Rhodopseudomonas palustris: one gene and its partner. The protein of the gene in region 1 interacts with the protein of each later gene in a pairwise test. Links are inferred from orthologs where the notes say so. Each region holds a gene or a part of one and is shown in the gene's direction. Other genes may lie near its edges. The genes, in order: rfaD and badI.

What was found.
Region 2: the proteins of rfaD (region 1) and badI interact in binary tests that used the Escherichia coli proteins (3 or more experiments, as listed by UniProt). The link is inferred for Rhodopseudomonas palustris from one-to-one orthologs.

What each region holds. Positions count from the first base shown.
Region 1 is NZ_CP019966.1:4,379,965-4,386,408, reverse strand. What follows is about bases 1,425-4,358. They hold rfaD (ADP-glyceromanno-heptose 6-epimerase), read left to right. Parts: upstream 1,425-2,368; coding sequence 2,369-3,349; downstream 3,350-4,358. Other genes in these bases: rfaE1 (D-glycero-beta-D-manno-heptose-7-phosphate kinase), read left to right, coding at 3,374-4,358; waaF (lipopolysaccharide heptosyltransferase II), read right to left, coding at 1,425-2,185. Outside these bases: RPPS3_RS20325 (HAD family hydrolase), read right to left, coding at 1-454; RPPS3_RS20320 (D-sedoheptulose 7-phosphate isomerase), read right to left, coding at 451-1,038; more of waaF, read right to left, coding at 1,109-1,424; more of rfaE1, read left to right, coding at 4,359-4,843; RPPS3_RS20300 (polysaccharide biosynthesis protein), read left to right, coding at 4,875-6,444. UniProt on the Escherichia coli protein: Catalyzes the interconversion between ADP-D-glycero-beta-D-manno-heptose and ADP-L-glycero-beta-D-manno-heptose via an epimerization at carbon 6 of the heptose.
Region 2 is NZ_CP019966.1:713,368-719,853, reverse strand. What follows is about bases 349-3,324. They hold badI (2-ketocyclohexanecarboxyl-CoA hydrolase), read left to right. Parts: upstream 349-1,433; coding sequence 1,434-2,216; downstream 2,217-3,324. Other genes in these bases: aliB (cyclohexanecarboxyl-CoA dehydrogenase), read left to right, coding at 2,281-3,324; badH (2-hydroxycyclohexanecarboxyl-CoA dehydrogenase), read left to right, coding at 637-1,404; RPPS3_RS03410 (MarR family transcriptional regulator), read right to left, coding at 349-514. In the rest of the region: more of RPPS3_RS03410, read right to left, coding at 1-348; more of aliB, read left to right, coding at 3,325-3,432; aliA (cyclohexanecarboxylate-CoA ligase), read left to right, coding at 3,490-5,133; RPPS3_RS03385 (enoyl-CoA hydratase-related protein), read left to right, coding at 5,161-5,937; RPPS3_RS03380 (flagellin), read right to left, coding at 5,957-6,486. UniProt on the Escherichia coli protein: Converts o-succinylbenzoyl-CoA (OSB-CoA) to 1,4-dihydroxy-2-naphthoyl-CoA (DHNA-CoA).

The sequences.
Region 1 (6,444 bases):
TGCCGGCAGCCTGCGCGGCTTCGACATCACTTGCGCTGTCACCGATCACGAAGCTGCGGGGCATGTCGACCGGCCAAGCCTTGGCGAGATCCAGGATCATGCCGGGGCCCGGCTTGCGATGTTCGCAGGCGACCCGATAGGCGTCGATCGTTCCTTCGACATGATGCGGGCAGAACCGGATGTCGTCGATCAGCGCGCCTTGTGCCTGCAATTCATCCTGCATCCAGCGATGCAAAGCACGGACGTCGTCCTCGCTGAACATGCCGCGGGCGACGCCGGACTGGTTGGTGATGATGAAGACGTAGTAGCCGGCGGCGTTGAGCTGCCGGATCGCCGCGGCGATGCCCGGCATCCAGCGCAAGCGTTCGCGCGTGCCGACATAGTGATCGTTGTAGTTGATGACGCCGTCGCGATCGAGGAAGGCGGCGGGACGGCGCGGCGCGGACGAGGTCATGGCGCCGGCCTGCCCAGCACGACTTCAATCTCGTCGCAGATCGCATGCGCGGCCATCAGATGAATCTGCTGAACCAGCGCGGTTTCGGGGGCAGGCGCAATCAGAAGATGATCGCACAGCGTGCCCATCGATCCGCCGCTCGGGCCGGTCATGCCGACGGTGACGAGGCCGCGTTGACGCGCGACTTCGAGGGCCGCGAGGATGTTCGGCGAGCGGCCGGAGGTGGTGATGCCGATGAAGACGTCGCCGGGTTGCCCGAGTCCTTCGACCTGCCGGGCGAACACGCGCTCGAAGCCATAGTCGTTGGCGATTGCCGTGAGCGCCGAAGTGTCGGTGGTCAGCGCCACTGCCGGCCAGGCGGCGCGGTCACGCTTGTAGCGGCCAATGATCTCCGCGGCGATGTGCTGGGCATCGGCGGCACTGCCGCCATTGCCGGCGAGCAGAATCTTGCGGCCCTGCTGCAGTGCCTTGATTGATGCCGCAGCGATCGCCCGCGACGCGGCCAGCAGCGCTGCATCGCCCGCGGCAGCAGTCATCGCGGCAAGCGAGAGCTGGAAATGGGCGGCGATCTTGTCCTGGCTCACGTCACACCTGAAGGCTGAAACTGAAGGTTCTGGTAAAGCCCAGGGCCGGGTCCGGCGCAAGCCGAAGGGCTCAGACCGCCGGTGCGATGCCGGCGGCCTGCAACGCGCGCAACGCGGCGGCGGTCACGTCCTCGACCGCGATGTCGCGCATGCAGCGGTGATGCTCCATCCGGCAGACCGGCTTGTGGCAGGGTCGGCAGGGGATATCCCCGGGCGCCTGGATCACCGTCTCGATCGGGTTGAGCGGGGCATAATGCCAAGGGCTGGTCGGGCCGAAGATGCCGATGGTCCGGCTGCCGATCGCGGCAGAGACGTGGAGCAGGCCGGAATCGTTGGAGATCACCAGATCGGCCGCCGCCAGCGCCAGGATGCCGTTGCGCAGGTCTGTGCCGGTAAGATCGCGGACATGTGGGCCGCCGGCCGCGACGATCTCCTGCGCCTTGGCGGTTTCGCCCGGGCCGCCGACCACCCAGACCTCAAAACCGCGCTGGGCCAGCGCCTTGCCGGCCTCGACGTAGTAGCTCCAGCGCTTCGCCGGTCCGACAGCGCCGGGCGCGAGCGCCACCACGGTCCGGCCGTGCAGGCCGTTCGCCTGCCGCCACGCCGCAATCTCGGCTTCCGGCACCTGAAGCTGCGGCTCGGGCCAGTCTAGCGGCAGTTCCGGCAGCGGCGGCAGCGCCAGTGCGGCGCAGCGGTCGATCATCCGCGGCAACGCCTTCTCGCCGCGCCGCCAGTCATTGAGCAGGCCGAACCGGACCTCGCCGATGAAGCCGGTGCGTTTCGGAATACCGGCAAGCCAGGGTGCGATGGTCGATTTGAAGGTGCGCGGCATCACCACCGAGGCGCCGTAGCCCTGCTGCCGCAGCTTCGCCGCCAGCGCCCGCTCTTCAGACAGCGAGATCTTGCTGCGCGGCAGGTCCCAGACGATGCCCTGGCGCACCCCGGGCATGTAGTCGACCAGCGGCGCGCACAGCGTGGTCGTGAGGACGTCGACCGGCCGGTTCGGCCAGCGGTCCTTCAGGACCCGCACCACGGTGTGGCAGCGCACGAAATCGCCGATCCACATATACGGGACCAGCAGCACCGGGCTGGTCTCGTTGCGGTCCGGCGCGATCGCCAGGCTGGCTTTGAGTGATTCGTAATTCATCGCTTGTTCTGTTGCCCTGCTTGGCAGGGGCTGATCGGCCCAGCCGGTTAGCGCCTGCGGAGGCCCGCGTCCAGCCGCCATTTCGCGCCGAGCCCATTCCGCATTCACAGCAATTCAGAGTTGAAGTTGCCTGCCCGGGCGGAGTGGGGCAAAGGTGGCCGCGCAAATCGAGGCGGAGAAGTCATGCTGCTGGTTACCGGGGGCGCCGGGTTCATCGGATCGAATCTGGTCGCGGCGCTGAACGAGGCCGGGCGGGCCGACGTCGCTGTGTCCGACTTTCTCGGCCATGACGGCAAGTGGAAGAACCTCGCCAAGCGGCAGCTGGCCGATTTCGTGCCGCCGGCGGAACTCGCCGACTGGCTGAAAGGCCGCAAGCTCGACGCGGTCTTCCACATGGGGGCGATCTCCGCGACCACCGCCACCGATGGCGACATGGTGATGGAGAACAATTTCCGGCTGTCGCTGCGGCTGCTGGACTGGTGTACCGAGACCGGCACGCCGCTGATCTACGCCTCGTCGGCGGCGACCTATGGCGACGGCGAACACGGGTTCGACGATGACTTCTCGCTGGCCGCGCTGAAACAGCTGCGGCCAATGAACCTATATGGCTGGAGCAAGCATCTGTTCGACCTGGTGGTCGCCGAGCGCGCCGCCAAGGGCCACAAGCTGCCGCCGCAATGGGCCGGCCTGAAGTTCTTCAACGTGTTCGGCCCGAACGAATATCACAAGGACACCATGGCCAGCGTGCTGGCGCGGCGGTTCTACGACATCAAGTCCGGCCGGGTGGTTCAGCTGTTCAAGTCGCACCGCGACGGTATTGCCGACGGCGACCAGCGCCGCGACTTCATCTATGTCGACGACGTGGTGCGGGTGATGATGTGGCTGTTCGCTTCGCCTAGCGTCAGCGGCATCTTCAACGTCGGCACCAGCCATGCCCGGAGCTTCCGCGACCTGATCCTGGCCGCCTATGCGGCGCTCGGCACGCCGCCGCAGATCGAGTACATCGACATGCCGGAACAGATTCGCGGCAGCTATCAATACTTCACCCAGAGCGAGGGCGACCGGCTGCGTGCCGCTGGCTACAACGGCGGATTCACCCCGCTCGAAGAGGCGGTCACGTCTTACGTCACTGGTTACCTCGACCGCAGCGATCGCTTCCGCTGATCGCAAGCAACCGTTTGGATTCGGATGTTCAGCTTCGACGCCTTGCTGCAAGCGATCGCTCGTCAGACCGTCCTGTGCGTCGGCGACCTGATGCTCGACGAGTTCGTCTATGGCGAGGTGTCGCGGATTTCCCCGGAAGCTCCGGCACCGGTGATCGCGGTTCAACGCAGCGAGACCAACATCGGCGGCGCCGGCAACGTCGCGCGCAATATCGCGGCGATCGGCGCGAGCTGTATCTTCGTCGGCTTGATCGGTGATGACGCTACTGGGCGTTTTCTGGAGGCCGAACTCGGCAGCGAGCCGCGGATCGAGCCGGTACTGGTCCGTGATGCCTCGCGGCCGACGACCCGGAAAGTGCGGTTCGTCTCCGAGCACTTTTCGACCCACATGCTGCGGGCCGATTGGGAGACGGCGGCGCCGGCCGCTACGGACGTCGAGCAGCGCCTGCTCGATGCGATCCTGCCGCAGCTTGCCCGTGCCGACATCGTGCTCTTGTCCGACTATGCCAAAGGGGTGCTGACGGCGCGGGTCATTCGCGACACGATCGATGCCGCCAAAAAACTCGGCAAGCGGGTGATCGTCGATCCGAAAAGCGCCAACTTCGCGATCTATCGCGGCGCCACGCTGCTGACGCCGAACCGCAAGGAATTTACCGCGGCGACGCGAAGCGCAGCAGCGACCGATGACGAGATTGCCACGGCGGCTCAGGACGCGATGGCGCTCGCCGAATGCGAGGCGATGCTGGTGACCAAGAGCGAGCACGGCATGACGCTGGTGCCGCGCGGGGGCGAACCGATCCACGTGCCGGCGCTGCCGGTAAAGGTGCGCGACGTCTCCGGCGCCGGCGATACGGTGGCGGCTGTGCTAGCGGTGGTGTTGGCTTCCGGGGCGAACTGGGCAACCGCGATGCGGGCGGCGAGTGCGGCTGCGGCGGTGGCGGTCAGCAAGAACGGCACCGCAGTGGTGACGCCGGCCGAACTGCGCCGGCGGATTCTGCCGCATGCCTCGCTGGCGGCGGAAGAGAAAATCATCGGCAGCGATACGGAGCTCGACGAGCGGCTGAAGCAGTGGCGCCGCGAAGGCCTTCGGGTCGGGTTCACCAACGGCTGCTTTGACATTCTGCACCCGGGCCACGTCAAGGTGTTGACCGCAGCGCGCGGTGCCTGTGATCGGCTGATCGTCGGGTTGAACAGCGACGCATCAGTGCGGCGGCTGAAGGGCGAAAGCCGGCCGGTGCAGCACGAACGTGCCCGCGCCGAGGTGCTGGCCGCGCTCGAAGCGGTCGACCTGGTGGCGATCTTTGAAGAAGATACTCCGCTGCGGCTGATCACGCGGATCGAGCCGAGCGTCCTGGTCAAAGGCGGCGACTACACCCGCGAGCAGGTGGTCGGCCACGAGATCGTTGCGGCCAAGGGCGGCGATGTGCTGCTGGTCGATGTGCTGCCGGGTTTCAGCACCACCTCGCTGGTGGCGCGGGCGCGCGAAGGACAGTAATTATTAATACTATCTGATTGCAGGGCGAGCGATGTTGGCACCTATTTCTTCATTTTCGTATCGGAATTGGCTGATCGCTGCCCACGATGCCTTGGCTACCGCAGCGGCAGTCCTTCTCAGTTTCTATCTTCGGTTCGATGGCGAGAATCTGGTCGATCGTCTGCCGCTGTTGCTGAACGTTCTGCCCTACTTCGTCTTCTTCAGTTTCTTTGTTTGCTATGTTTTTCAGCTCACCACGACCAAGTGGCGTTTCATCTCGATTCCTGACCTGCTCAACATTTTGAGAGCAGCGACCACTTTGACGGTTGCACTTCTGGTGCTTGACTACATTTTTCTTGCGCCGAATATCTACGGTGCGTTTTTCCTCGGGAAAACCACTATCGTTTTGTATTGGTTTCTTGAGGTGTTCTTCCTCGCAGGTTCCCGCCTCGCTTATCGCTACTTCCGCTACACCCGCACACGAAACAAGGCTCGCCGGACGGATGCCGCGCCGACGCTATTGGTCGGCCGGGCCGCCGATGCCGAGGTGTTCCTGCGAGGTATTGAAAGTGGAGCGGTCAACAGGCTTTGGGCGGTCGGCATTCTGTCCCCCGCGTCATCTGATCGGGGACAGTCGATCCGTAGCATTCCCGTGCTTGGTGGGCTCGACGATTTGGCAGATGTCGTGGAGGACTTCGCTGGTCGAAATAAGCCGATTCGCCATGTGGTGATGACGCCGTCAGCTTTTGAGAAAGACGCAGAGCCCGAGGCGATCTTGATAAAGGCGCGCAAGCTGGGACTCACAGTCAGTCGGTTGCCTTCGCTTGAAGAAAGCCGCGACGCACCGCGCTTGGCGCCGGTTGCTGTCGAGGATCTTTTGCTGAGGCCCAGTGTTAATATCGACTACTCCAGACTGGAGGAATTGCTTCGCGGAAAAGCGATCGCGGTTACGGGTGGCGGGGGGTCGATAGGGCACGAAATGTGCGACCGAGTCGCCACTTTTGGTGCCGCCCGGTTACTGGTAATCGAGCATTCGGAACCCGCGCTTTACGCTGCAACCGAAGCCTTAGCTGCCCGAGCGAGCAGCACAAAAATCGAGGGCCGGATCGCAGATATCCGCGATCGCGCACGTATATTTCAGCTGTTTAACGACTTCAAACCTGATCTTGTGTTCCACGCCGCCGCTCTGAAGCATGTGCCAATCCTTGAGCGCGACTGGGGCGAGGGCGTCAAGACCAATATTTTCGGCTCGGTCAACGTGGCCGATGCGGCGCGAGCGTCCGGCGCCGAAGCGATGGTGATGATTTCGACCGACAAGGCGATCGAGCCGGTGTCGATGCTCGGCCTCACCAAGCGGTTCGCCGAACTGTATTGCCAAGCACTCGACCGGGAACTCGCCACTTCTTCCGGTGACAAGCGGGCGATGCGGCTGATCTCGGTGCGGTTCGGCAACGTGCTGGCGTCCAACGGTTCGGTAGTGCCGAAGTTCAAGGCTCAGATCGAGGCTGGCGGACCGGTGACGGTGACGCACCCGGATATGGTCCGCTACTTCATGACCATCCGCGAGGCCTGCGACCTGGTGATCACCGCCGCGACCCATGCGTTGAAGTCACAACACACGG
Region 2 (6,486 bases), 3.7 Mb from region 1 along the record:
TCGCCGCCGGCTCGCCCGCAGCGCCATCGTCGAGACGTTTCATGTTGTCGAGGATCTTGAGCAGATAGTGCAGCGCGTGGGTGACATCATTGATCGAGAAATCGCCAAGCACTTCGCCGTAATAAGCACGGATCTTCGGCTGCGCGAGCACCTCCCAGACGTGCCGCCCGGACTTGGTCATCGTCACCAGCCGTGAGCGGCGATCGCGCTCGTCCGGCACCACCGCGACATGACCATCGCGCTCCATGCGACCGATCAGGCCGGTGAGATTCTGCCGACTGACCATCAGATAGCGGGCCAGATCGCCAATGCTCATGCCGGTCGCCACCGCGGGTCGCGACAGCGCTCCGAGCACCGCCCATTGCTGCGTCGTCAGCCCCTCGGCTTCGACCGCCCGGGTGCCTGTTTTATGCAACATATTGGCACATTGATAGAGACGGAAGAACAACCGGTTGGCCAGCTCCATCTTCGCATCTGCAGCAGGATCGGCACTCGTGCGCTTATTTGCCATCATCGACCATCTTGACGCATCTTCGCAACGCTGCCTAAATATAACAATATATTGTCCTAGTTGCCAGCTTCGATCGCGGGCTTCCTGGGGAAAAAGAGATCAGAATCAAAGAGGAGCGAGCGAGGATGGCGCGGCTGCAGAACAAAACGGCAGTGATCACGGGTGGCGGCGGCGGCATCGGCGGGGCGACGTGTCACCGGTTTGCGCAGGACGGCGCCAAGGTTGCGGTGCTCGACCTCAATCTCGACGCCGCCGAGAAGGTCGCCGGCGAGATCCGCGCCGCGGGCGGCGCGGCCGAAGCGATCCGCTGCGACATCGCCGACCGCAAAAGTGTCGACGCCGCGATCGCGACGACGGCGGACAAACTCGGGCCGGTGGACATTCTGGTCAACAACGCCGGTTGGGACATCTTCAAGCCGTTCACCAAGAGCGAACCCGGCGAATGGGAGCGACTGATCGCCATCAACCTCATCGGCGCGCTGCACATGCATCACTCAGTGCTGCCCGGCATGGTCGAGCGGCGCTATGGCCGCATCGTCAACATCGCCTCTGACGCAGCGCGCGTCGGCTCGTCGGGCGAAGCGGTGTACGCCGCTTGCAAAGGCGGCCTCGTCGCATTCTCCAAGACCTTGGCACGCGAACACGCCCGCCACGGCATCACCGTCAACGTCGTCTGCCCGGGACCGACCGACACCGCGCTGCTTGCCGGTGTGACCTCCGGCGCCGCCAATCCGGAGAAGCTGATCGAAGCCTTCACCAAAGCAATCCCGCTCGGCCGACTCGGCAAACCGGATGATCTCGCCGGTGCGATCGCGTTCTTCGGCAGCGACGACGCCGGCTTCATCACCGGCCAGGTGCTGAGCGTCTCCGGCGGCCTGACGATGAACGGCTGAGCCCAATCAACAATTACGGGAGGATTCCAATGCAGTTCGAAGACCTGATCTATGAAATCCGCAACGGCGTGGCGTGGATCATCATCAACCGTCCGGACAAGATGAATGCGTTCCGCGGCACCACCTGCGACGAGCTGATCAAGGCGCTGTACAAGGCCGGTTACGACAAGGACGTCGGCGCGATCGTGCTCGCCGGCGCCGGCGACCGCGCCTTCTGCACCGGCGGCGATCAGTCTACGCACGACGGCAATTACGATGGCCGCGGCACCGTCGGGCTGCCGATGGAAGAACTGCACACTGCGATCCGCGACGTGCCTAAGCCGGTGATCGCCCGCGTCCAGGGCTATGCAATCGGCGGCGGCAATGTGCTGGCGACGATCTGCGACCTGACGATCTGCTCGGAGAAGGCGATCTTCGGCCAGGTCGGCCCGAAGATGGGCTCGGTCGATCCGGGCTACGGCACCGCGTTCCTGGCCCGCGTCGTCGGAGAAAAGAAGGCCCGCGAGATCTGGTACATGTGCCGGCGTTACTCGGGCAAGGAAGCCGAAGCGATGGGCCTCGCCAATCTCTGCGTGCCGCACGAGGAGCTCGACACCGAAGTGCAGAAGTGGGGCGAGGAACTGTGCGAGCGCTCACCGACCGCGCTCGCGATCGCCAAGCGCAGCTTCAACATGGACACCGCGCATCAAGCCGGCATCGCCGGTATGGGGATGTACGCGCTGAAACTCTATTACGACACAGAGGAATCGCGCGAAGGCGTCAAGGCGCTGCAGGAGAAGCGTAAGCCCGAATTCCGCAAATACATCAAATAACCGCTCTCCCGCCGACGAACGGCGCCGGCAACGCCGGCGCTCGAATTCTCAAGGAGGGCGAGGCATGAATCCATATTTGAACGAAGACCTCGTGGCGCTGGCCGCGCAGGCCCGGCGGTTCGCCGCCGACCGGATCGCACCGGGATTTCAGGAGCGCGACCGCACGCGGGTGCTCGACCGCAGCTTGATGAAGGCGATGGGCGAGATGGGCTTCATCGCGCCGGAACTGCCGGAAGCTTGCGGCGGGCTCGGCATGGGCAGCCTCGCGGCCGGTGTGATCCACGAGGAGATCGCGCGCGCCGACCTCAGCATGTCCTATGTCAATCTACTCGCCTCGCTGAACGGTCAAATCCTGTCGCAGCACGGCCAGCGCGAGATCGTGCAGCCGTGGCTGACGAAGCTGATCGCCGGCGACGCGCTGTTCGCGATCGCGCTGACCGAACCGCGCGGCGGCTCGGATGCGGCGAACCTGCGGCTGCGGATCGAGCGCGACGGCGACGACTACATCGTCAATGGCGAGAAGACCTCGATTTCCGCCGCCGATCAGGCCGACGCCGCGGTGGTGTTCGGCCGCACCGGCTCGATCGAGTCCGGCGCTCACGGCGTCACCGCGCTGCTGATCCCGATGGACCTGCCCGGCATCACCCGCAGCCGGTTCGACTGCCACGGCCAGCGCGCGATCGGCCGCGGCTCGCTGTTCTTCGAGAACGTGCGCGTCCCGGCCGCACATCGGCTCGGCGACGAGAACAAGGGTTTCGTCCAGGTGATGCAGGGCTTCGACTTCTCGCGCGCACTGATCGGCTTGCAAGTGCTCGCCGTTGCGCGTGTCGCGCTCGAAGAGACCTGGGCGCATGTCGCGGAACGGCAGGCATTCGGCAAACCGCTGTCGGCGTTTCAGGGCGTGTCGCATCCGCTCGCCGACCTCGACACCCAGGTCGAGGCTGCGCGCCTTCTCTGCCTGCAGGCGCTGTGGCTGAAGGACCAAGGCGCGCCGCACAGTGCCGAGGCCGCAATGTGCAAATGGTGGGCGCCGAAACTCGCCTACGACGTGATCCATCAATGTCTGCTGATGCACGGCCACGGCGGCTATGACCGCGGCCCGATGGAGCAGCGGCTGCGGGACGTGCTCGGCTTCCAGATCGGCGACGGCACCGCGCAGATCATGAAGACGATCATCGCGCGCCACCGTGCCGGCCGCGCCGCAGTGCCGGCCTGAGCGGAGGCGCTGCCGAGACATTCTGCATCCATAACTAATAACTATTCCGGGGGAAACATGGAGTTCGACGCCGTTCTGCTGCCGCCACGCCGCGCCGCGAGCATCGCCGCCGGCCTGTGGCACGACCGCACCATCAACGACGATCTCGACGCCTGCGTGACGCATTGCCCCGACAAGATCGCACTGACCGCGGTCCGGCTTGACGGCGGCGCGGTGCGCCGCTTCAGCTACCGCGAGCTCGCGACGCTGGCCGATCGCGTCGCGGTTGGCCTCAGCCGGCTCGGCATCGGCCACGGCGACGTTGTGGCGATGCAACTGCCGAACTGGTGGCAGTTCACCGTGCTGTATCTCGCCTGCTCCCGGATCGGCGCGGTGCTCAACCCGCTGATGCCGATCTTCCGTGAGCGAGAGCTGTCGTTCATGCTGAAGCACGGCGAAGCCAAGGTGCTGGTGGTGCCGAAGAGCTTCCGTGGCTTCGATCATGAAGCCATGGCGCGCGGCCTGCAGCCTGATCTGCCGGCGCTTCGAACCATCGTGGTGGTCGATGGTCACGGCGTAGACGATTTCGACACGTTGCTGACGACGCCCGAATGGGAAAAGCAGCCGGACGCCGCAGCGATCCTGAGCCGCAGCCGGCCCTCCCCGGACGACATCACACAACTGATTTACACCTCCGGCACCACCGGCGAGCCGAAAGGCGTGATGCACAGCGCCAATACGTTGATGGCCAATATCGTGCCCTACGCGCAGCGGCTCGCGCTTCGCGAGTCCGACGTGATCCTGATGGCGTCGCCGATGGCACACCAGACCGGCTTCATGTACGGGCTGATGATGCCGATCATGCTGCGCGCCAGCGCAGTGCTGCAGGACATCTGGGATCCGGCCAAGGCCGCCGAGCTGATCCGCGCCGAGCGCGTCACCTTCACCATGGCGTCGACGCCATTCCTCACCGATCTGACGCGCGTGGTGAAGGAGAGCGGCGAGCCGGTACCCAGCCTGAAGACCTTCCTCTGCGCCGGCGCGCCAATTCCCGGGCCGCTGGTCGAACAGGCTCAGGCGGGTCTCGGCGCCAAGATCGTCTCGGCCTGGGGCATGACCGAGAATGGCGCGGTGACGCTGATCAAGCTCGACGACGATGACAAGCTCGCCTCGACCACCGATGGCTGCCCGCTGCCAGGCGTCGAGGTCAAAGTGATCGACGGCGAGGGCAAGGCGCTGCCGCCGAACCAGATCGGCCGGCTGGTGGTGCGGTCGTGCTCGAATTTCGGCGGCTATCTGAAGCGGCCGCATTGGAACGGCACCGATGCCGACGGCTGGTTCGATACCGGTGACCTCGCCTACATGACCGCCGACGGCTACATCCGGATCAGCGGCCGCAGCAAGGACGTGATCATCCGCGGCGGTGAGAACATCCCGGTCGTCGAGATCGAGGCCCTGCTCTACAAGCACCCGGCCGTCGCACAGGTCGCGATCGTCGCCTATCCAGACGACCGGCTCGGCGAGCGCGCCTGCGCCGTGGTGGTGCCGAAGACCGGGGCCAGCATCGACTTCGCCGCGATGGTCGAGTTCCTCAAGGCGCAAAAGCTGGCGCTGCAATACATCCCCGAGCGGCTCGTGGTTCGCGACGCGATGCCGGCAACACCGTCCGGCAAGATCCAAAAATTCCGGCTGCGCGAGATGCTGCAGCAGAGTGATCTTTAAAGCGCACACCGACCACGGAGCACGACCTTGTCGTCCAATCCCATCCTCACCGAAACCCAGGGCCGGGTCGGCATCATCACGCTGAACCGGCCGGAAGTCCTCAACGCGCTGAACGACGCGCTGATGGATGCGCTCGGCGCTGCCCTTCTGGCGTTCGACGCCGACGACGGCATCGGTGCGATCGTGATCGCCGGCAATGCCCGCGCGTTCGCGGCCGGCGCCGACATCGCCTCGATGGCGGCGTTGAGCTATAGCGACGTCTACGGCTCGAACTTCATCACCCGCAATTGGGAAACGATCCGCCAGGTGCGAAAGCCGGTGCTGGCCGCGGTGGCCGGCCTCGCCTATGGCGGCGGCTGCGAATTGGCGCTTGCCTGCGACATCGTGATCGCCGGCCGCAGTGCCAAATTCGCGCTGCCGGAAATCAAGCTCGGCCTGCTGCCCGGAGCCGGCGGCACGCAACGCTTGCCGCGCGCGATCGGCAAGGCAAAGGCCATGGACATGTGCCTGTCGGCGCGACCACTCAACGCCGAAGAGGCCGATCGCTACGGCCTGGTGTCGCGTGTGGTCGATGACGACAGGCTGCGCGACGAGACCGTGGCGCTGGCCACCACGATCGCGGCGTTCTCCGCCCCCGCCCTGATGGCGCTGAAGGAAAGCCTCAACCGCGCATTCGAAAGCACGCTCGCCGAAGGCATCCTGTTCGAGCGTCGCGAGCTGCACGCCCGCTTCGCCAGCGCCGACGCCCGCGAGGGCATTCGGGCCTTCCTGGAGAAGCGCGCACCACACTTCACCCACCGCTAGGCTGTGCGGCGCCGCCTCGTCATTTCAGATAGCTGGCAAGATTGAGGCTAAAGATCTTGCCGATCGCCGAATACGACGCGGTCAATTGCGACTGGTAGGTCGACAGTTCGGCGGTGACCGCAGCCACGTCAACGCTGGTCAGGTCACTCGCCAGCGTCGAGGCGAAGCTTTTGTAGTCGCTCTGCCGCGCACTAGCGTTCTCGATTTCGGACGCAGCGTTTCCGAGTCTCTCCTGCACCGAGGCAGAGGCATCAAGCGCGGAACTCGCCAGATCGAGCGCCGTCGCGATCTGGCTGGAGGACAACGACGAACTGTTGGCCACATAGCGCAGCACGCGCATCACCTGCTCGAACGCGGAATTGTCGGCGTTGACACCGTAGGCCACCGACTGGTCGGCGCTGACGCGGACGGACGTGGTCGCGTCGTCGCCGACGTAATAGCTGGTGTCGGCGGTGGTAGTGCTGCCGGCGCTCGAGGCAAAGCTGCTGAGATCGACCGGCGGCGTCGACGTCTTGCTGCCGGCAAACACGTATTGGCCGTCGTACTGCG